DNA from 3 places in the Shigella sp. SIG6 genome. Region 2 is predicted to be linked to each of the others. Evidence: predicted binding sites of a transcription regulator. Region 2 holds the regulator's gene; each other region holds the start of a gene.

What was found. Region 2 encodes ArgR, which controls arginine synthesis, uptake and breakdown. Its sites were predicted from a motif close to ANTGAATAAAAATACANT; they were not measured.
Region 1: a site for ArgR is predicted at 1,025-1,042, ahead of argC (N-acetyl-gamma-glutamyl-phosphate reductase). Genes of this name have one in related genera too.
Region 3: a site for ArgR is predicted at 1,969-1,986, ahead of argF (ornithine carbamoyltransferase). Genes of this name have one in related genera too.

The regions. Positions count from the first base shown of each region.
Region 1 is NZ_JBQZXC010000005.1:54,353-62,429, reverse strand. Features, by position in the region: gene argC (N-acetyl-gamma-glutamyl-phosphate reductase) at 1-936, opposite strand, end outside; gene argE (acetylornithine deacetylase) at 1,090-2,241, shown strand; gene ppc (phosphoenolpyruvate carboxylase) at 2,593-5,244, shown strand; gene ACUU1M_RS02005 (phosphoethanolamine transferase CptA) at 5,427-7,160, shown strand; gene ACUU1M_RS02000 (AraC family transcriptional regulator) at 7,309-8,077, shown strand, end outside.
Region 2 is NZ_JBQZXC010000040.1:585-8,661, reverse strand. Features, by position in the region: gene tldD (metalloprotease TldD) at 1-1,379, shown strand, start outside; gene aaeR (HTH-type transcriptional activator AaeR) at 1,507-2,436, opposite strand; gene aaeX (p-hydroxybenzoic acid efflux pump operon protein AaeX) at 2,619-2,822, shown strand; gene aaeA (p-hydroxybenzoic acid efflux pump subunit AaeA) at 2,830-3,762, shown strand; gene aaeB (p-hydroxybenzoic acid efflux pump subunit AaeB) at 3,768-5,735, shown strand; gene ACUU1M_RS09145 (barstar family protein) at 5,827-6,099, shown strand; gene yhcN (peroxide/acid stress response protein YhcN) at 6,155-6,418, opposite strand; gene argR (transcriptional regulator ArgR) at 6,783-7,253, opposite strand; gene mdh (malate dehydrogenase) at 7,688-8,077, shown strand, end outside.
Region 3 is NZ_JBQZXC010000085.1:7,538-15,614, reverse strand. Features, by position in the region: partial or broken gene yjgL (protein YjgL) at 1-877, shown strand, start outside; gene argF (ornithine carbamoyltransferase) at 930-1,943, opposite strand; gene rraB (ribonuclease E inhibitor RraB) at 2,105-2,521, shown strand; gene ACUU1M_RS13850 (GNAT family N-acetyltransferase) at 2,567-3,070, opposite strand; gene ACUU1M_RS13845 (YjgN family protein) at 3,263-4,459, shown strand; gene valS (valine--tRNA ligase) at 4,513-7,368, opposite strand; gene holC (DNA polymerase III subunit chi) at 7,368-7,811, opposite strand; gene pepA (leucyl aminopeptidase) at 7,945-8,077, opposite strand, start outside.

The sequences.
Region 1 (8,077 bases), on a different contig from region 2:
GCCTTTCAGTAAGTTGTCTTCGGTCGCCACAATAATCAGATGCTCGCCCTGAACGGCAAACCCGATATCGCAAAATGGCAGCCCAACGACATTTTTCAGCGCCGGAACGCCTTTGTCATACAGCCGCACCAGCGGTTTATGGGCATACGCCTGCTGTAACGCTTGCGCGACTTGCGCCTGGGTCACACCCGATTTCAGGCGGCAGGTAATGGTTTCGAGAATGCCGCGCGGGAAATTGCCCAGATGTGGGGTGAAGATAACGTCAGCACCGAGGTGTGTGGCGATCTCTGGTTGATGGCGATGAGTAAAGACGCCATACGGTTGCAGGCTAACTTCACAAAAACTATTTGAAATCGCTGCCTTACGTCCTGCACCGCTCACGCCGCTGGTGGCGTTGATCACCGGCCACTGATTGAGGTCAAGAAGATCGGCATCAATCAACGGTTTCAGCGCCAGCTGTGCCGCCGTCGGATAACAGCCTGGCACCGCAATCAAATTCGCTTCTTTTAATTTATTACCGCACCACTCCGCCAGACCGTAGGCTGCCTGTTCCAGCAGTTCCGGGTATTGATGGGTAAAGCCGTAATATTTTTCATAGAAGGTGGCGTCGTTAACACGAAACGCGCCGGAAAGGTCGAACACCACGCAGCCCGCTTCAAGAAACTGCGGCGCTAAATCGTGGCTAACTTCATGGGCGGTGGCGAGAAACACTACGTCCACCCCTGGGCTAAACTCGCTGATATCCGACATCGGCTGCAACGGCAGCTCAACGATGCCTTTTAGCTGCGGATGCAAATCGGAGATTAACTTTCCCGCATCATTGCTTTGCGCTGAAACAGTCAAAGCGGTTATGTTCATATGCGGATGGCGATTTACATAGGTCACTAGCTCTGCGCCAGCGTAGCCGCTGGCACCCACAATCAGCGTATTCAACATCGGGGCTATTCACCTTCTTATGTCTGGTTGCCAGGTTAAACGTAAAACATTCACCTTACGGCTGGTGGGTTTTATTACGCTCAACGTTAGTGTATTTTTATTCATAAATACTGCATGAATATTGATACTATCATGACCAGAGGTGTGTCAACAATGAAAAACAAATTACCGCCATTTATCGAGATTTACCGCGCTCTGATTGCCACACCTTCAATAAGCGCTACGGAAGAGGCACTCGATCAAAGCAATGCAGATTTAATCACTCTGCTGGCGGACTGGTTTAAAGATTTGGGCTTCAATGTGGAAGTGCAGCCTGTTCCAGGAACTCGCAACAAATTTAATATGCTGGCCAGTTACGGACAGGGGGCTGGCGGCTTGTTGCTGGCGGGGCATACCGATACGGTGCCATTTGATGACGGTCGCTGGACGCGCGATCCGTTTACACTGACGGAGCATGACGGCAAGCTTTACGGCTTAGGCACCGCCGACATGAAAGGCTTTTTTGCGTTTATCCTTGATGCGCTACGCGATGTCGACGTCACGAAACTGAAAAAACCGCTCTACATTCTGGCGACTGCTGATGAAGAAACCAGTATGGCCGGAGCGCGTTATTTTGCCGAAACTACCGCCCTGCGCCCGGATTGCGCCATCATTGGCGAACCGACGTCACTACAACCGGTACGCGCACATAAAGGTCATATCTCTAACGCCATCCGTATTCAGGGCCAGTCGGGGCACTCCAGCGATCCAGCACGCGGAGTTAACGCTATCGAACTAATGCACGACGCCATCGGGCATATTTTGCAATTGCGCGATAACCTGAAAGAACGTTATCACTACGAAGCATTTACCGTGCCATACCCTACGCTCAACCTCGGGCATATTCACGGTGGCGACGCTTCTAACCGTATTTGCGCTTGCTGTGAGTTGCATATGGATATTCGTCCGCTGCCTGGCATGACACTCAATGAACTTAATGGTTTGCTCAACGATGCATTAGCTCCGGTGAGCGAACGCTGGCCGGGTCGTCTGACGGTCGACGAGCTGCATCCGCCGATCCCTGGCTATGAATGCCCACCGAATCATCAACTGGTTGAAGTGGTTGAGAAATTGCTCGGAGCAAAAACCGAAGTGGTGAATTACTGTACCGAAGCGCCGTTTATTCAAACGTTATGCCCGACGCTGGTGCTCGGTCCGGGTTCCATCAATCAAGCTCATCAGCCTGATGAATATCTGGAGACGCGGTTTATTAAACCCACCCGTGAGTTGATTATCCAGGTAATTCACCATTTTTGCTGGCATTAAAACGTAGGCTGGATAAGGCGCTCGCGCCGCATCCGGCACCGTTGCCAAACTCCGGTGCCGCAATAATGTCGGATGCGATGCTTGCGCATCTTATCCGACCTACACCTTTGGTGTTATGTATGGCGATTTTTTAACATTTCCATAAGTTACGCTTATTTAAAGCGTCGTGAATTTAATGGCGTAAATTCCTGCTATTTATTCGTTTGCTGAAGCGATTTCGCAGCATTTGACGTCACCGCTTTTACGTGGCTTTATAAAAGACGACGAAAAGCAAAGCCCGAGCATATTCGCGCCAATGCGACATGAAGGATACAGGGCTATCAAACGATAAGATGGGGTGTCTGGGGTAATATGAACGAACAATATTCCGCATTGCGTAGTAATGTCAGTATGCTCGGCAAAGTGCTGGGAGAAACCATCAAGGATGCGTTGGGAGAACACATTCTTGAACGCGTAGAAACTATCCGTAAGTTGTCGAAATCTTCACGCGCTGGCAATGATGCTAACCGCCAGGAGTTGCTCACCACCTTACAAAATTTGTCGAACGACGAGCTGCTGCCCGTTGCGCGTGCGTTTAGTCAGTTCCTGAACCTGGCCAACACCGCCGAGCAATACCACAGCATTTCGCCGAAAGGCGAAGCTGCCAGCAACCCGGAAGTGATCGCCCGCACCCTGCGTAAACTGAAAAACCAGCCGGAACTGAGCGAAGACACCATCAAAAAAGCAGTGGAATCGCTGTCGCTGGAACTGGTCCTCACGGCTCACCCAACCGAAATTACCCGTCGTACACTGATCCACAAAATGGTGGAAGTGAACGCCTGTTTAAAACAGCTCGATAACAAAGATATCGCTGACTACGAACACAACCAGCTGATGCGTCGCCTGCGCCAGTTGATCGCCCAGTCATGGCATACCGATGAAATCCGTAAGCTGCGTCCAAGCCCGGTAGATGAAGCCAAATGGGGCTTTGCCGTAGTAGAAAACAGCCTGTGGCAAGGCGTACCGAATTACCTGCGCGAACTGAACGAACAACTGGAAGAGAATCTCGGCTACAAACTGCCCGTCGAATTTGTTCCGGTACGTTTTACCTCGTGGATGGGCGGTGACCGCGACGGCAACCCGAACGTCACTGCCGATATCACCCGCCACGTCCTGCTGCTCAGCCGCTGGAAAGCCACCGATCTGTTCCTGAAAGATATTCAGGTTCTGGTTTCTGAACTGTCGATGGTTGAAGCGACCCCTGAACTGCTGGCGCTGGTTGGCGAAGAAGGTGCCGCAGAACCGTATCGCTATCTGATGAAAAACCTGCGTTCTCGCCTGATGGCGACACAGGCATGGCTGGAAGCGCGCCTGAAAGGCGAAGAACTGCCAAAACCAGAAGGGCTGCTGACACAAAACGAAGAACTGTGGGAACCGCTCTACGCTTGCTACCAGTCACTTCAGGCGTGTGGCATGGGTATTATCGCCAACGGCGATCTGCTCGACACCCTGCGCCGCGTGAAATGTTTCGGCGTACCGCTGGTCCGTATTGATATCCGTCAGGAGAGCACCCGCCATACCGAAGCGCTGGGCGAGCTGACCCGCTACCTCGGTATCGGCGACTACGAAAGCTGGTCAGAGGCCGACAAACAGGCGTTCCTGATCCGCGAACTGAACTCCAAACGTCCGCTTCTGCCGCGCAACTGGCAACCAAGCGCCGAAACGCGCGAAGTGCTCGATACCTGCCAGGTGATTGCCGAAGCGCCGCAAGGCTCCATTGCCGCCTACGTGATCTCGATGGCGAAAACGCCGTCCGACGTACTGGCTGTCCACCTGCTGCTGAAAGAAGCGGGTATCGGGTTTGCGATGCCGGTTGCTCCGCTGTTTGAAACCCTCGATGACCTGAACAACGCCAACGATGTCATGACCCAGCTGCTCAATATCGACTGGTATCGCGGCCTGATTCAGGGCAAACAGATGGTGATGATTGGCTATTCCGACTCAGCAAAAGATGCGGGCGTGATGGCAGCTTCCTGGGCGCAATATCAGGCACAGGATGCATTAATCAAAACCTGCGAAAAAGCGGGTATTGAGCTGACGTTGTTCCACGGTCGCGGCGGTTCCATTGGTCGCGGCGGCGCACCTGCCCATGCGGCGCTGCTGTCACAACCGCCAGGAAGCCTGAAAGGTGGCCTGCGCGTGACTGAACAGGGCGAGATGATCCGCTTTAAATATGGTCTGCCAGAAATCACCGTCAGCAGCCTGTCGCTTTACACCGGGGCGATTCTGGAAGCCAACCTGCTGCCACCACCTGAGCCGAAAGAGAGCTGGCGTCGCATTATGGATGAACTGTCAGTCATCTCCTGCGATCTCTACCGTGGCTACGTACGTGAAAACAAAGATTTTGTGCCTTACTTCCGCTCCGCTACGCCGGAACAAGAATTGGGCAAACTGCCGTTGGGTTCACGTCCGGCGAAACGTCGCCCAACCGGCGGCGTCGAGTCGCTGCGCGCCATACCGTGGATTTTTGCCTGGACGCAAAACCGCCTGATGCTCCCCGCCTGGCTGGGTGCAGGTACGGCGCTGCAAAAAGTGGTCGAAGATGGCAAACAGAGCGAGCTGGAAGCCATGTGCCGCGATTGGCCATTCTTCTCGACGCGTCTCGGCATGCTGGAGATGGTCTTCGCCAAAGCAGACCTGTGGTTGGCGGAATACTATGATCAACGTCTGGTAGACAAAGCACTGTGGCCGTTAGGTAAAGAGTTACGCAACCTGCAAGAAGAAGACATCAAAGTGGTGCTGGCGATTGCCAACGATTCCCATCTGATGGCCGATCTGCCGTGGATTGCAGAGTCTATTCAGCTACGGAATATTTACACCGACCCGCTGAACGTATTGCAGGCCGAGTTGCTGCACCGCTCCCGCCAGGCAGAAAAAGAAGGCCAGGAACCGGATCCTCGCGTTGAACAAGCGTTAATGGTCACTATTGCCGGGATTGCGGCAGGTATGCGTAATACCGGCTAATCTTCCTCTTCTGCAAACCCTCGTGCTTTTGCGCGAGGGTTTTCTGAAATACTTCTGTTCTAACACCCTCGTTTTCAATATATTTCTGTCTGCATTTTATTCAAATTCTGAATATACCTTCAGATATCCTTAAGGAATTGTCGTTACATTCGGCGATATTTTTTTCAAGACAGGTTCTTACTATGCATTCCACAGAAGTCCAGGCTAAACCCCTTTTTAGCTGGAAAGCCCTGGGTTGGGCACTGCTCTACTTTTGGTTTTTCTCTACTCTGCTACAGGCCATTATTTACATCAGTGGTTATAGTGGCACCAACGGCATTCGCGACTCGCTGTTATTCAGCTCGCTGTGGTTGATCCCGGTATTCCTCTTTCCGAAGCGGATTAAAATTATTGCCGCAGTGATCGGCGTGGTGCTATGGACGGCCTCTCTGGCGGCGCTGTGCTACTACGTCATCTACGGGCAGGAGTTCTCGCAGAGCGTTCTGTTTGTGATGTTCGAAACCAACACCAACGAAGCCAGCGAGTATTTAAGCCAGTATTTCAGCCTGAAAATTGTGCTTATCGCGCTGGCCTATACGGCGGTGGCAGTTCTGCTGTGGACACGCCTGCGCCCGGTCTATATTCCAAAGCCGTTGCGTTATGTTGTCTCTTTTGCCCTGCTTTATGGCTTGATTCTGCATCCGATCGCCATGAATACGTTTATCAAAAACAAGCCGTTTGAGAAAACGTTGGATAACCTAGCCTCGCGTATGGAGCCTGCCGCACCGTGGCAATTCCTGACCGGCTATTATCAGTATCGTCAGCAACTAAACTCGCTAACAAAGTTACTGAATGAAAATAATGCCTTGCCACCACTGGCTAATTTCAAAGATGAATCGGGTAACGAACCGCGCACTTTAGTGCTGGTGATTGGCGAGTCGACCCAGCGCGGACGCATGAGTCTGTACGGTTATCCGCGTGAAACCACGCCGGAGCTGGATGCGCTGCATAAAACCGATCCGAATCTGACCGTGTTTAATAACGTAGTTACGTCTCGTCCGTACACCATTGAAATCCTGCAACAGGCGCTGACCTTTGCCAATGAAAAGAACCCGGATCTGTATCTGACGCAGCCGTCGCTGATGAACATGATGAAACAGGCGGGTTATAAAACCTTCTGGATCACCAACCAGCAGACGATGACCGCCCGCAATACCATGCTGACGGTATTTTCGCGCCAGACCGACAAGCAGTACTACATGAACCAGCAACGTACGCAGAGTGCGCGTGAATACGACACCAACGTGCTGAAGCCGTTCCAGGATGTGCTGAATGACCCTGCGCCGAAGAAACTGATCATCGTTCATCTGCTGGGTACGCATATCAAATACAAATACCGCTACCCGGAAAATCAGGGCAAGTTTGATGGCAATACCAATCATGTTCCGCCAGGATTAAGCGCAGAAGAGCTGGAATCATATAACGATTATGACAACGCTAACCTGTATAACGATCATGTGGTTGCCAGCCTGATTAAAGACTTTAAAGCGGCAGACCCGAACGGATTCCTGGTTTACTTCTCTGACCACGGTGAAGAGGTTTACGACACGCCGCCGCACAAAACTCAGGGGCGTAACGAAGACAACCCGACGCGCCACATGTACACCATTCCGTTCCTGCTGTGGACGTCGGAAAAATGGCAAGCGACTCATCCCCGTGATTTCTCACAGGATGTCGATCGTAAATACAGCCTGGCGGAACTGATCCACACCTGGTCAGATTTGGCGGGCTTATCTTACGACGGTTACGATCCAACCCGTTCAGTGGTGAATCCGCAGTTCAAAGAAACTACCCGCTGGATTGGTAACCCGTACAAGAAAAACGCGCTGATTGATTACGACACTCTGCCGTATGGCGATCAGGTGGGTAATCAGTAGATGACCTTTGTATCGCGTCTGGCGCTATTTGCCGGATGCGATACTGCCGCAATGTTTATATCGAACTCCCCTCAGGCCACACTTTTCAGGTGGCCTTTTTTAATAATGCCAGTTACTGTTTTCCCGTCTACATACCTAAGGGAATAACATGTATCACGACGTCAGCTATCTGCTCTCCCGCCTGATCAACGGCCCGCTGTCCCTGCGCCAGATTTACTTTGCCAGCAGTAACGGCCCGGTGCCCGATCTTGCGTATCAGGTCGATTTTCCACGGCTGGAAATTGTGCTGGAAGGTGAGTTTGTTGATACCGGCGCTGGAGCAACGTTAGTTCCCGGCGATGTGCTGTACGTTGCCGCTGGTGGCTGGAATTTCCCACAATGGAAAACACCCGCTACCACCTTTAGCGTGCTGTTTGGCAAACAGCAACTCGGATTCAGCGTCGTGCAATGGGATGGCAAACAATATCAAAATCTGGCGAAGCAACACGTCGCCCGACGCGGCCCACGCATAGGTTCTTTTCTGCTACAAACGCTCAATGAAATGCAAATGCAGCCGCAGGAGCAGCAAACGGCAAGGCTTATCGTAGCCAGCCTGCTTAGCCACTGCCGCGATTTGCTCGGCAGCCAAATCCAGACCGCCTCACGCAGCCAGGCACTATTTGAAGCTATTCGCGATTATATCGACGAACGCTATGCCTCCGCGCTTACCCGCGAATCTGTCGCACAGGCATTCTATATTTCACCAAACTATCTCTCGCACCTGTTTCAAAAAACGGGGGCCATTGGTTTTAACGAATACCTGAATCACACGCGACTGGAGCACGCTAAGACGTTATTGAAAGGCTATGACCTGAAGGTAAAAGAAGTGGCGCACGCCTGCGGCTTTGTCGACAGCAACTACTTCTGCCGTCTGTTTC
Region 2 (8,077 bases):
CGATCCTCGGTCAACTGGCCGAACGTCGCCTTGATTATGGCGATCTCTATTTTCAGTCGAGCTATCACGAATCCTGGGTTTTAGAAGACCGCATTATTAAAGATGGTTCTTACAACATCGATCAGGGCGTTGGCGTGCGTGCAATCAGCGGTGAAAAAACCGGATTTGCTTACGCTGACCAAATCAGCCTGCTGGCGCTGGAACAGAGTGCGCAAGCGGCGCGCACCATCGTCCGTGATAGTGGTGATGGCAAAGTACAGACGCTGGGCGCGGTAGAGCATAGCCCGTTGTATACCTCGGTAGATCCGCTGCAAAGCATGAGCCGTGAAGAGAAGCTGGATATCCTGCGTCGCGTCGATAAGGTTGCTCGCGAAGCGGACAAGCGCGTACAGGAAGTGACTGCCAGCCTCAGTGGTGTCTATGAATTAATTCTGGTTGCGGCCACCGACGGCACGCTAGCGGCGGATGTCCGTCCGCTGGTGCGTCTTTCCGTGAGCGTTCTGGTCGAAGAAGATGGCAAACGCGAACGCGGTGCCAGTGGCGGCGGCGGTCGTTTTGGTTATGAGTTCTTCCTTGCCGATCTTGACGGCGAAGTCCGTGCGGATGCATGGGCAAAAGAAGCAGTGCGTATGGCGCTGGTCAATCTTTCTGCCGTTGCTGCACCAGCGGGCACCATGCCGGTAGTACTTGGCGCAGGTTGGCCGGGCGTGCTGTTGCATGAAGCGGTAGGTCACGGTCTGGAAGGCGACTTCAACCGCCGTGGCACTTCAGTATTTAGTGGACAGGTCGGGGAGCTGGTGGCTTCAGAACTGTGTACCGTGGTTGATGACGGCACGATGGTCGATCGCCGTGGTTCGGTGGCGATTGATGACGAAGGTACGCCAGGCCAGTACAACGTGCTGATTGAGAACGGCATTCTGAAAGGCTACATGCAGGATAAACTCAACGCGCGTTTGATGGGGATGACGCCGACTGGCAACGGTCGCCGTGAATCCTACGCCCATCTGCCCATGCCGCGTATGACCAACACCTATATGCTGCCGGGTAAATCGACCCCGCAAGAAATTATTGAATCCGTTGAGTACGGTATCTATGCACCGAACTTTGGTGGCGGTCAGGTGGATATCACCTCCGGCAAATTCGTTTTCTCCACTTCAGAAGCATATCTGATTGAAAACGGTAAAGTAACGAAGCCGGTGAAAGGCGCAACGTTGATTGGTTCCGGTATCGAAACCATGCAGCAGATTTCGATGGTTGGCAACGACCTGAAACTGGATAACGGCGTGGGTGTCTGCGGTAAAGAAGGGCAAAGTTTGCCGGTTGGCGTGGGCCAGCCAACGTTGAAAGTCGATAACCTGACTGTTGGCGGTACTGCGTAATAATTTCATTATTTTCAGAAGGATAATTAATCTTTCTACGTGCACGAACGGTCCCCTCGCTCCTCTGGGGTTAGGGTGAGGGGAACCCGTTGGCACAGGTTTGTAGAACGTAACAGTACAATATGAATTACTTCTCTTTCCCGCGCCCGTGCATCTCCTGAAACAATTTACCGACCTCAACAAAATAATCCGTCAGCGAGTTGATCACGACCTGTACCTTCAGCGGCAGCTTATCTTTTTCGGTATATAACGCATAAACCGGGCGTGGATCTGACTGATAACGCGGCAGCAGGATCTCCAGCTCCCCACGATTGATCTCGTTGATCACCCACATCAGCGGCACGTAGGCGATCCCGGCACCCGCCGTTAGCCAGCGCACCAGCGTCATCGGATCATTAGTCACAAATCTCCCTTGCGGGATCAGGCGAGTCGAGATCCCTTCCGGTGCAATCAGTTCAAATTCATTGTCGGGCCGCACGCTGTATTCAAGCCATGAATGGCTACTTAAATCGGCGGGTTTTTCCGGTATGCCGTATTGTGTGAGATAGCTTTTCGCGGCGCACACCACCATTGGCATCGCGCCAAGACGGCGGGAAAACAGGCTGGAATCCTGCAACGCGCCGACGCGGATCACCACATCCAGACCGTCGGCAATCAGGTCGGGGGCTGGAATTCCGGTAACCAGATTGGCGCTCAAACCTGGGTATTCTTTCAGCATTTTGGCTGTCAGCCCGGCGAGAACATTTTGTGCCATAGTTGAAGAACAGCCAATGCGTAGCGTCCCGATGGGGGTGTTATTGAAGGCATACAGTTGCTCATGAACATCCTGCACTTCATGAAGCATACGACGGCAGCCCTGGTAGTAAATTCTACCGGCTTCGGTCAGGCCAATGCTGCGTGTGCTACGGTTTAACAGCTTTACCTGCAACTCATCTTCCAGTTTTGACACCGTCTGACTGATGGACGAAACGCTCATCTGTAGCTGTCTGGCGGCGGCGGTAAAAGAGCCAAATTCAACTACTTTGGCAAACACCGACATGCGTTTTAGTCGTTCCATTATTCACTCTGACTTAAAAGTGATTTAGATCACATAATATAGATAACAGCATAACAGTTACGCTAATATATTAAATATCAATCTACAGCAATGTTGCTCTCGCCCGGCTTTCCATGCCCTTCTCTGCGGCGACAGATGCTGAAAATAATAACGCCTGCTCTCTCTATACAACCAAGGTCAACATGAGTCTGTTTCCCGTTATCGTGGTGTTTGGGCTGTCCTTCCCACCGATATTTTTTGAATTGCTTTTATCACTGGCGATTTTCTGGCTGGTGCGCCGGGTACTTGTGCCAACAGGTATCTACGACTTTGTCTGGCATCCGGCGTTGTTCAACACCGCGCTCTATTGCTGCTTGTTTTATTTGATATCGCGACTGTTCGTTTGAGGTTGAAGTGAAAACACTAATAAGAAAATTCTCCCGTACGGCCATCACGGTCGTATTAGTCATTCTGGCCTTCATCGCAATTTTTAATGCCTGGGTCTATTACACCGAATCCCCTTGGACGCGTGACGCGCGCTTTAGCGCTGACGTCGTTGCGATCGCGCCGGACGTTTCTGGACTCATTACCCAGGTGAATGTTCATGATAACCAGCTGGTGAAAAAAGGACAGATACTGTTCACCATCGACCAGCCGCGCTATCAAAAGGCGCTTGAGGAAGCGCAAGCCGATGTTGCTTATTATCAGGTACTGGCACAGGAGAAACGCCAGGAGGCCGGACGTCGTAACTGTCTCGGTGTGCAGGCGATGTCTCGCGAAGAGATCGACCAGGCTAACAACGTACTACAAACGGTTCTGCATCAGTTAGCGAAAGCGCAGGCGACCCGCGATCTGGCAAAACTGGATCTTGAACGCACGGTGATCCGAGCGCCAGCAGATGGCTGGGTGACCAACCTCAACGTCTATACCGGTGAGTTTATTACTCGAGGATCAACGGCGGTTGCGCTGGTGAAACAGAACTCCTTCTATGTACTGGCCTATATGGAAGAAACTAAGCTGGAAGGGGGGCGTCCGGGGTATCGTGCAGAGATCACGCCGCTTGGCAGTAACAAAGTGCTGAAAGGGACTGTTGATAGTGTTGCCGCTGGGGTCACCAACGCCAGCAGCACGCGTGACGACAAAGGGATGGCGACCATCGACTCTAACCTTGAATGGGTGCGTTTGGCGCAACGTGTTCCGGTTCGTATTCGTCTCGACAACCAGCAAGAGAACATCTGGCCTGCGGGCACCACTGCTACAGTGGTGGTCACTGGCAAACAAGATCGCGACGAAAGCCAGGATTCGTTCTTCCGTAAAATGGCCCATCGCCTGCGTGAGTTTGGTTAATCACGATGGGTATTTTCTCCATTGCTAACCAACATATTCGCTTTGCGGTAAAACTGGCGACCGCCATTGTACTGGCGCTGTTTGTTGGCTTTCACTTCCAGCTGGAAACGCCACGCTGGGCGGTACTGACAGCGGCGATTGTTGCCGCCGGTCCGGCCTTTGCTGCGGGAGGTGAACCGTATTCTGGCGCTATTCGCTATCGTGGCTTTTTGCGCATCATCGGCACATTTATTGGCTGTATTGCCGGACTGGTGATCATCATTGCGATGATCCGCGCACCATTATTGATGATTCTGGTGTGCTGTATCTGGGCCGGTTTTTGTACCTGGATATCCTCGCTGGTACGAATAGAAAACTCGTACGCGTGGGGGCTGGCCGGTTATACCGCGCTGATCATTGTGATCACCATTCAGCCGGAACCATTGCTTACGCCGCAGTTTGCCGTCGAACGTTGTAGCGAGATCGTTATCGGTATTGTGTGTGCGATTATGGCGGATTTGCTCTTTTCTCCGCGATCGATCAAACAAGAAGTAGATCGAGAGCTGGAAAGTTTGCTGGTCGCGCAATATCAATTAATGCAACTCTGTATCAAGCATGGCGATGGTGAAGTTGTCGATAAAGCCTGGGGCGACCTGGTGCGACGCACCACGGCACTACAAGGCATGCGCAGCAACCTGAATATGGAATCTTCCCGCTGGGCGCGGGCCAATCGACGTTTAAAAGCGATCAATACGCTATCGCTGACGCTGATTACCCAATCCTGCGAAACTTATCTTATTCAGAATACGCGCCCGGAATTGATCACTGATACTTTCCGCGAATTTTTTGACACGCCGGTAGAAACCGCGCAGGACGTCCACAAGCAGCTCAAACGCCTGCGGAGAGTTATCGCCTGGACCGGGGAACGGGAAACGCCTGTCACCATTTATAGCTGGGTCGCGGCGGCAACGCGTTATCAGCTTCTCAAGCGCGGCGTTATCAGTAACACAAAAATCAACGCCACCGAAGAAGAGATCCTGCAAGGCGAACCGGAAGTAAAAGTAGAGTCAGCCGAACGTCATCATGCAATGGTTAACTTCTGGCGAACCACACTTTCCTGCATTCTGGGCACGCTTTTCTGGCTGTGGACGGGCTGGACTTCCGGCAGTGGTGCAATGGTGATGATTGCGGTCGTGACGTCACTGGCAATGCGTTTGCCGAATCCACGCATGGTGGCGATCGACTTTATCTATGGGACGCTGGCCGCGCTGCCGTTAGGGCTGCTCTACTTTTTGGTGATTATCCCTAATACCCAACAGAGCATGTTGCTGCTGTGTATTAGCCTGGCAGTGCTGGGATTCTTCCTCGGTATAGAAGTACAGAAACGGCGACTGGGCTCGATGGGGGCACTGGCCAGCACCATAAATATTATCGTGCTGGATAACCCGATGACTTTCCATTTCAGTCAGTTTCTCGACAGCGCATTAGGGCAAATCGTCGGCTGTGTGCTCGCGTTCACCGTTATTTTGCTGGTGCGGGATAAATCGCGCGACAGGACTGGACGTGTACTGCTTAATCAGTTTGTTTCTGCCGCTGTTTCCGCGATGACTACCAATGTGGCACGTCGTAAAGAGAACCACCTCCCGGCACTTTATCAGCAGCTGTTTTTGCTGATGAATAAGTTCCCAGGGGATTTGCCGAAATTTCGCCTGGCGCTGACGATGATTATCGCGCACCAGCGCCTGCGTGATGCGCCGATCCCGGTTAACGAGGATTTATCGGCGTTTCACCGACAAATGCGCCGCACAGCAGACCATGTGATATCTGCCCGTAGCGATGATAAACGTCGTCGGTACTTTGGCCAGTTGCTGGAAGAACTGGAAATCTACCAGGAAAAGCTACGCATCTGGCAAGCGCCACCGCAGGTGACGGAACCGGTTCATCGGCTGGCGGGGATGCTCCATAAGTATCAACATGCGTTGACCGATAGTTAAGTCAAAACCGACGCCAAAAGCGTCGGTTTTTTCATGGCTATACTTAGCGATGCACGGCAGAACTCGCCGCGAAACGTGACGGTGGCAACAGATGAATATTTATGCCTTTGATTTTGATGAGATTGAGAGTCAGGAGGATTTTTATCGTGACTTTAGCCAAACCTTTGGTCTGGCTAAAGATAAGGTACGCGATCTCGACTCACTATGGGATGTGTTAATGAACGATGTCCTGCCGCTACCACTTGAGATTGAATTTGTTCATCTGGGAGAGAAAACGCGTCGCCGTTTTGGCGCGTTAATATTGCTGTTTGATGAGGCAGAGGAAGAGCTGGAAGGGCATTTGCGTTTTAATGTTCGTCATTAGCGCAAAAAAAAGCCCCCGAACCGGGGGCAATATCGTCGGACAAAACGATGAGGGTTTATTTGTACAGTTCAGCCGTAGCGTGCCAGATGTCACCGCTACGAGCTTCAGTAATCTGGTAGGCCGTTGCGCCTTTCTCTTCCGCTTTTTTGTTCAGCATTTCACGTATATCCATTGGCGAAGACGCCACACCACTTACGGATACGGTCCCGATTGCTTCACGATTTTGTGCTTGTGCAGCATCAATGGAGTCGGCAGCGAATGCACCGAAAGAGAGAACAGAAAGTACGCTTAATGCAGCTACAGTGGTTTTGATTTTCATGATTTTTACCTCGACATAATCTTTTAGCTGGGCCTTTGTTTCGTGACCCATATCACAAAATCAAGCATACACTAATTATTGAACTAATTAATACCACGCTAACTGTTTCAGTTGATACTAAGTGTTAAAAATGTGAATTTTAATAACAAAAAAGTATAAAAAACACGGTTATTTATTATTAATTATAGTATTTTCAATTAGATAATGAATTTTGCATAATGTGCTTTTTTTACCGTATGTATTCATTTTGTGAATGATGTGTCGCGGTAAAACGCACTATTCGTTAAATGTATCGCAGGAGAAAGAAGGGGAATGAGAGGGATAAGCAACATTTTCCCCGCCGCCAGAAGCGACGGGGCAGAGATTAAAGCTCCTGGTCGAACAGCTCTAAAATCGCTTCGTACAGGTCTTTGACGGTGAAACCGTTAGCAGGGGTGGTAAAGATGGTGTCATCGCCAGCGATGGTGCCCAGAATACCTTCTGCTTTGCCCAGTGAGTCCAGCAGGCGAGCAATTAACTGCGCTGCGCCAGGGCTGGTATGAATCACGACAACTGCATCGTTGTAGTCGATATCCAGCACCAGATTCTTCAATGGACTGGAGGTGGTTGGTACACCCAGTTCAGCTGGCAGGCAGTAAACCATTTCCATTTTGGCATTGCGTGTACGTACAGCACCAAACTTGGTCAACATCCGCGAGACTTTAGACTGATTAATATTGTCAAAGCCTTGCTCCTGCAACGCGGCGACGATTTCGCCCTGGGAGCTAAATTTCTCTTCTTTAAGTAATGCTTTAAATGCTTTAACTAGTTCTTCTTGCTTAGCCGAGCTTCGCATAAGTCACCCGATATGGTGGTTGATACAACATTATTGTGCATACAGATGAATTTTTATGCAAACAGTCAGCCCTGAAGAAGGCTGAAATAATGTTATGAAAGAGCGGGATTTTATCAAATTTCGTTATTGAGAAACATGCCTGCGTCACGGCATGCAAATTCTGTTTAAAAGTAAATTAATTGTTATCAAATTGATGTTGTTTTGGCTGAACGGTAGGGTATATTGTCACCACCTGTTGGAATGTTGCGCTAATGCATAAGCGACTGTTAATTACGTAAGTTAGGTTCCTGATTACGGCAATTAAATGCATAAACGCTAAACTTGCGTGACTACACATTCTTGAGATGTGGTCATTGTAAACGGCAATTTTGTGGATTAAGGTCGCGGCAGCGGAGCAACATATCTTAGTTTATCAATATAATAAGGAGTTTAGGATGAAAGTCGCAGTCCTCGGCGCTGCTGGCGGTATTGGCCAGGCGCTTGCACTACTGTTAAAAACCCAACTGCCTTCAGGTTCAGAACTCTCTCTGTATGATATCGCTCCAGTGACTCCCGGTGTGGCCGTCGATCTGAGCCATATCCCTACTGCTGTGAAAATCAAAGGTTTTTCTGGTGAAGATGCGACTCCGGCGCTGGAAGGCGCAGATGTCGTTCTTATCTCTGCAGGCGTAGCGCGTAAACCGGGTATGGATCGTTCCGACCTGTTTAACGTTAACGCCGGCATCGTGAAAAACCTGGTACAGCAAGTTGCGAAAAACTGCCCGAAAGCGTGCATTGGTATTATCACTAACCCGGTTAACACCACAGTTGCAATTGCTGCTGAA
Region 3 (8,077 bases), on a different contig from region 2:
ATGGTATACTTGAAGAAATAGATAAGCTCTACGAATTAAATGATCACGGAATTGATAATGACAAAGAAGGTAACAATGAAATTAATGACATCATGATTAACCTGTCTCATATTCTTATTGATTCCTTAGATGATGCAAAGGTTAACCTTACACCGGTCATCCATTCGATGTTGGTGACTTTTTTAGAATTGCCATATAATAATGATGTAAAAATACTGGAGTGGTGTTTTAATAAAAGCATGCAATATTTTGATGATTCTGCAAAGATAGAGCATGCATGCTCCGTAATAAATCATATTAATTTTCTCTGCGATCAGTCTAAAGTAGCTGAGACATTATTTTTCAATCTCGATAAAGAACCCTATAAAAATAGCCCTGAATTACAGGAGTTGATTTGGAAAAAGTTGGTTGTATATGTCAATGATTTTAACTTAAGCAATCGAGAAAAAACATATTTAATACAAAGGATATTTAATAATGTTGAGTCGCTATTTAATAAAGTACCTGTCCGCATTTTAGTTAATGATATTTTTTGAATGATTTTTTTATGAAAAACACTGAGATGATTAACTGGTACTTTCCTCGGTTACTTAAGAGTTATGAGGGCGAAAAAAATTATTTTGATAATTTAAAATATGATATAAATGATGAGGAATCTAATAAAGAAATTTTGAAGAATCAACCAGATAATGTTATCAAAGAAAAACTGAATAATGAATTCAAACTTAGATTTAGAATGATGCAAACTATCTTTAAATCGAAGGTTAATGTATCGCCATATATTGACCAACAGCGTTTAAATACACTAAATCCTCCGGAAAATTTACGTATGGCAATAGAAAAATTTGGCTGGAAGAAAAAAACTATCACTGCATAAAATAATTTGATGCCGGGATGTTTTTGTATTTCCCGGCATCTTTATAGAGATATTAATTATTTAATTTACTGAGCGTCGCGACCATCACCGCTTTGATGGTATGCATGCGGTTTTCCGCCTGATCAAATACAATGCTGGCGGCAGATTCGAAGACCTCATCAGTCACTTCCATTCCGCCATGTAGGCCAAACTCTTCCGCCATTTTTTTGCCAAGCGTCGTTTGGTCGTCATGAAACGCGGGCAGGCAGTGGAGGAATTTGACCTCCGGGTTACCGGTCAACTGCATCATCTTGCTGTTCACCTGATAATCACGCAGTAATGCAATGCGTTCAGCCCATTTTTCTTTTGCTTCACCCATCGACACCCATACATCGGTATAGATAAAGTCAGCACCTTCAACTCCTTTAGCTACATCTTCCGTCAGCGTAATATTCCCGCCATTTTGTTGTGCCAGGGCGCGGCATTCCGTAACCAGCGCAGCTTCTGGCCAGCATGCCTGTGGCGCGACCAGACGCAAATCCAGACCGGTAAGCGCCGCAGCTTCGAGCATCGAATTGCCCATGTTGTTACGTGCGTCACCTGCATAGACCAGCGTCATTTCGTTGAATGCTTTACCGGGTAAATGCTCCTGCATGGTGAGGAGATCCGCCAGCAACTGCGTGGGGTGAAACTCATTGGTCAGGCCGTTCCATACCGGCACGCCAGCGTATTCCGCCAGTGTTTCGACAATCTCCTGACCATAGCCGCGATACTGAATACCGTCATACATGCGACCAAGCACGCGGGCAGTGTCTTTAATCGACTCTTTATGACCAATCTGACTACCGCTTGGGCCAAGATAAGTAACGCGAGCACCCTGGTCATATGCGGCAACTTCGAAAGAGCATCGGGTACGAGTCGAGTCTTTTTCGAAGATGAGCGCGATGTTTTTACCAGTGAGTTTGGCTTCTTCTTTACCGCTTTTCTTATCAGCTTTCAGCTTCGCGGCTAACTGCAGCAGGCTGTTGAGTTCAGCTGGCGTGAAATCGAGTAATTTCAGGAAATGCTTATGATAAAACCCGGACATAGATCCCTCCTGTGGCTAACGCCTAAATGAATTAAAATTCAATTTATGTGTATTATTATTCATTTGCAAGTCTAAAGCATAAATCTTTGTCACAAAGGTGGAGGCAATGTCAGTGGTGTGTGACAATAAGAGTATTGGCAGGACATTAAGAGGAATGAGCCATGGCAAACCCGGAACAACTGGAAGAACAGCGTGAAGAAACACGTTTGATTATTGAAGAATTACTGGAAGATGGCAGCGATCCGGACGCGCTGTACACCATCGAACACCATCTTTCCGCAGACGATCTGGAAACTCTGGAAAAAGCGGCAGTTGAAGCGTTTAAACTCGGTTACGAAGTGACCGATCCAGAAGAGCTGGAAGTTGAAGATGGTGATATCGTGATTTGCTGCGACATCCTCAGCGAGTGCGCGTTGAATGCCGATCTGATCGATGCCCAGGTTGAACAACTGATGACGCTGGCGGAGAAATTTGACGTTGAGTACGACGGTTGGGGCACTTACTTTGAAGATCCTAACGGCGAAGATGGCGACGATGAAGATTTTGTCGATGAAGACGATGACGGGGTTCGCCACTAATTAATTGATTAAAATGCCCGATAGCACATACTAGCGGGCATTTTTTTAGAGTTCGCGTAGCATCCGCACTTCACAATCGACATGGCCCGTGCAGCCAAGCGCATAGTCGATATGCTCAAAGCCCAAATGCTCATAAAGCGCAATGGCTTCCTTTAAAAAAGCGGTCGTTTCCAGATAGCAGCGTTTGAAGCCCATCTCTCGTGCCTGCTCCATCGCCATTAAGGCCAGTTTTTTCGCTAGCCCTTTACCGCGAATAGCGGGAAGAAAGTACATTTTCTGCAGTTCGCAAATGTCCGCTTCACTACCTGTTAATGGCGCAATCCCGCCGCCGCCGACTACTTCGCCATTGTATTCAACCACCCAATAAGCATGGCCAGGCTGGCTGTACACTTGATACAGTTCGTCGAGATTCGGATCGGCAACGGTGTAGCCTTTATCGGCGGTAAGACCATACTCTGCGTAAACCTGACGGATGACGCTGGCGATAGCAGGATTATCCTGCAGCGTCAGGCGACGCATTACAGGTGATTGCGGCGCAATGTTATTCATAGTTTAACCCAATAAAAATAAAGTAATTATACATTTGTTTAATACCACTCTCTTCTTACGTGCGCAAGCGTCTTATAAAGCAATAAAGTTTTTGCCAGCCTATTACTGATAAGAGTATTGTAACGTGGCAGAACATTTTACTGTCTGTATCTATAAATTATATCAATGGATTTTTTAATTCAGGGGATTTTTATGGCTCAAGTTATTAATGAAATGGATGTTCCGTCCCATTCTTTTGTTTTTCATGGTACAGGTGAGAGATATTTTCTTATTTGTGTGGTGAATGTGTTGTTAACGATTATAACGCTAGGTATCTATTTACCATGGGCATTAATGAAATGTAAGCGTTATCTTTATGCTAATATGGAAGTTAACGGACAACGATTTTCTTATGGAATTACCGGTGGGAATGTTTTTGTTAGTTGTCTTGTTTTTGTTTTTTTCTATTTCGCAATCTTAATGACAGTGTCAGCAGATATGCCGCTTGTTGGCTGTGTTTTGACTTTGTTACTGTTGGTTTTGCTTATATTTATGGCAGCAAAAGGACTGCGTTATCAGGCCTTAATGACCAGTCTCAACGGCGTAAGATTTAGTTTTAATTGCTCTTTGAAAGGGTTCTGGTGGGTAACCTTTTTCTTGCCGATTTTAATGGCCATTGGGATGGGGACTGTTTTCTTTATCTCGACAAAGATGCTACATGCCAATAGTTCAAGTAGTGTTATTATATCTGTGGTTCTGATGGCAATAGTTGGTATTGTTTCCATTGGTATTTTTAATGGTACTTTATATAGCCTGGTAATGAGTTTTCTCTGGAGCAATACCAGTTTCGGTATACATCGTTTCAAGGTGAAATTAGATACTGCGTATTGTATAAAATATGCCATCCTCGCATTTTTAGCTTTATTACCTTTTCTCGCTGTTGCTGGTTATATTATCTTCGATCAAATATTAAATGAGTATGATAGTTCTGGGTATGCAAATGATGATATTGAGAATTTACAGCAATTTATGGAAATGCAACGTAAAATGATAATCGCGCAGTTAATTTATTATTTTGGGATTGCTGTTAGCACCAGTTATTTAACGGTGTCGTTACGAAATCATTTTATGAGCAACCTGTCACTGAATGATGGGCGTATTCGTTTTCGCTCAACTTTAACGTACCACGGTATGCTTTATCGCATGTGTGCGTTGGTGGTGATATCCGGGATTACGGGTGGTCTGGCTTACCCACTGCTGAAAATATGGATGATTGACTGGCAGGCAAAAAATACGTATTTGCTGGGCGATTTGGATGACCTTCCTTTAATCAATAAAGAAGAACAACCAGATAAAGGCTTCTTGGCCAGTATTTCTCGGGGAGTTATGCCTTCTTTACCATTTCTGTAAGAGATAAAAAAGGCCGGAGCATGCTCCGGCCTTCGTTTTCATCACTGTGTTGATTACAGTGCGGCGATAACAGCCTGCTGTTCAATCAGCTTGGCTTTCGTTTCTGCATAACCTTCCAGCTTCTCACGCTCTTTCGCGATAACCGCTTCCGGTGCGCGGGCGACAAAGCCTTCATTTGCCAGCTTGTTCTCGATGCGGCTGATTTCACCTTCGATCTTCGCCACTTCTTTCGCCAGGCGCGCCAGCTCATCTTCTTTGTTGATGAGGCCAGCCATCGGGATCAGCAGCTCTGCGCCGTCGATGATCTTGGTAACGGAAACCGGACCTTTGTCATCGGCAGGCAGCACGGTGATGCTTTCCAGACGCGCCAGCGTTTGCAGGAAGCCACGGTTTTCATTTACGCGACGTTCTGCATCCGCGCTGCAACCACGCAGCAGCAGCTCCAGCGGTTTGCCCGGCGCGATGTTCATTTCTGCACGGATGTTACGTACAGCAACGATCGCCTGTTTCAGCCACTCGGTGTCGGCCAGTGCGGCTTCATCAACCTGAGATGCATCATACTGCGGGAACGGCTGCAGCATGATGGTGTCGGCAGTGATACCGCAAAGTACTTTCACACGCTGCCAGATGGTTTCGGTGATGAACGGAATGATCGGATGCGCGAGGCGCAGCAGACCTTCCAGTACAGTCACCAGCGTATGGCGAGTACCGCGCAGTTCGGCTTCTGTTCCACCGTTCATTACCGGCTTGGTCAGCTCCAGATACCAGTCGCAGAACTGGTTCCAGGTGAACTCATACAAAATGCCTGCGGCGATATCGAAGCGGAAGCTGTCCAGCGCTTCGCGGTACGCTTTGATAGTCTGGTTGAACTCCGCCAGAATCCAGCGGTCCGCCAGCGATAGCGTCATTTCGCCGCCGTTGAAGCCGCAATCCTGACCTTCTGTGTTCATCAGCACAAAGCGGCTGGCGTTCCACAGCTTGTTACAGAAGTTACGGTAGCCTTCCAGACGCTTCATCTCCCAGTTGATGTCACGACCGGTAGACGCCAGCGCCGCCAGGGTGAAGCGCAGGGCATCGGTGCCGTGCGGCTCAATGCCGTTCGGGAACTGTTTCTCGGTGCGCTTACGGATTTTGTCCGCCAGCTGCGGCTGCATCATATTGCCGGTACGTTTTTCCAGCAGTTCTGGCAGCGAAATACCGTCAACCATATCCAGCGGGTCGATAACGTTACCCTTGGATTTGGACATCTTCTGACCTTCGTCGTCACGAATCAGACCGGTCATGTAAACAGTGTGGAACGGCACCTGCGGTTTGCCATTTTCATCTTTGATGAAGTGCATGGTCATCATGATCATGCGGGCAATCCAGAAGAAGATGATGTCGAAACCAGATACCATCACGCTGGTTGGGTGGAACTGACGCAGGGCGTCGGTATTTTCCGGCCAGCCAAGGGTAGAGAAGGTCCACAGTGCAGAAGAGAACCAGGTGTCGAGAACGTCTTCGTCCTGACGCAGGGCAACGTTGGCACCGAGGTTATTTTCCTTGCGCACTTCTTCTTTGTTGCGGCCAACATAAACATTACCCGCTTCGTCATACCATGCCGGGATACGGTGACCCCACCACAGCTGACGAGAGATACACCAGTCCTGAATATCGCGCATCCAGGAGAAGTACATGTTTTCGTACTGCTTCGGTACGAACTGAATGTCGCCGTTCTCAACCGCTTCAACTGCCGGTTTCGCCAGTACATCGGCACGCACGTACCACTGGTCGGTCAGCATCGGTTCGATAACCACGCCGCCACGGTCGCCGTAAGGAACGGTCAGGTCGTGCGGTTTAATTTCTTCCAGCAGGCCGAGTGCATCAACCGCAGCAACGACTGCTTTACGTGCAGCAAAACGCTCGAGTTTCTGGAACTCTGCCGGGATCTCGCTGGAATAAACGTCAGATTCGTTACCTTTGGTATCGAACACCTGGGCGCTTTCACGGATATCACCGTCAAAGGTCAGGATGTTGATCATCGGCAGGGCGTGACGTTTACCGACTTCATAGTCGTTAAAGTCGTGCGCCGGGGTGATCTTCACGCAGCCGGTGCCTTTTTCCATGTCGGCGTGTTCGTCGCCAACGATCGGAATACGACGGTTAACCAGCGGCAGAATGACATATTTGCCAATCAGATCTTTGTAACGCGGATCTTCCGGGTTAACAGCTACACCGGTATCGCCCAGCAGGGTTTCCGGGCGAGTGGTCGCAACCACCAGATAATCTTTACCGTCTGCGGTTTTCGCGCCGTCAGCCAGCGGATAGCGGATGTGCCACATCGAACCTTTCGATTCGCGGTTTTCCACTTCCAGGTCAGAAATAGCGGTACGCAGTTTCGGGTCCCAGTTTACCAGGCGCTTGCCACGGTAAATCAGGTCTTCTTTATACAGACGAACGAAAACTTCTTTCACCGCATTGGACAGGCCTTCGTCCATGGTGAAGCGTTCACGCTCCCAGTCGACGGAGTTGCCGAGACGGCGCATCTGACGGGTAATGGTGCCGCCAGATTCCGCTTTCCATTCCCAGATTTTATCGATGAAAGCTTCGCGGCCGTAGTCGTGACGGGTTTTACCTTCTTCTGCGGCAATCTTGCGCTCAACGACCATCTGGGTAGCGATCCCGGCGTGGTCAGTACCGACCTGCCACAGGGTGTTTTTGCCCTGCATGCGCTGATAGCGGATCATGGTATCCATGATGGTTTGCTGGAAGGCGTGACCCATATGCAAACTGCCGGTGACGTTCGGCGGCGGGATCATGATGCAGAAACTTTCCTGGCTTTCATCGCCATTAGGCTTAAAGTAGCCCTGCTTTTCCCAGTGCTCGTAAAGCGGCTGTTCGATATCTTGTGGGTTGTATGTCTTTTCCATTATTTCCAGGTTGCCGTATTCAGGTTGAAACCAGCCACGCGGTAGGCTTTATAGCGTTCGCGCGCCAGTTGTTTCAGAGAATCTTCATAAGGAACGAAGTCTACCACTTCTGTGAAAGCGGTGGCAAAATCTGCAAAGCTTGTTCGCAGACTAATCAATATATCGCGCGGGCTGCTGCTGCGTTTTTGCGGCCAGGCGATCTCCACCGGCGCACCGCCGCGCGGTCCTTCTCCCGCTAAATTATGCGGAACAAAGCTTTCTGCCGGACGCGCCCACAGGGCTTCATCCAGCCGGTAAGCCTGCTTTTCATCTTCACAGGCGATGAGTACGCGCTTACCGCTGCGCCAACGTTCTGCGGCAATTTCACACACCAGTTGCTCAACGGCGCTTAAGCCATCGACGGTGGTGTCATTGTCCAGAAGGTAGAACGTTGCGTTTTTCATATATGGGGCTTCTTGTGGTGGATTTAAATATTGCTGCATTCCTCACCCTGAAGGATGAGCAATGAATTTCTATTGTGCTCGATCGGTTCCCTCTCCCTTAGGGAGAGGGTTAGGGTGAGGGTAAAACGCAAACTTACTCTTCGCCGTTAAACCCAGCGCGGTTTAACAGGAACTGTGCCAGCAACGCTACCGGACGACCGGTTGCGCCTTTTGCTTTACCAGAACGCCAGGCGGTTCCTGCAATATCCAGGTGCGCCCAGTTATAC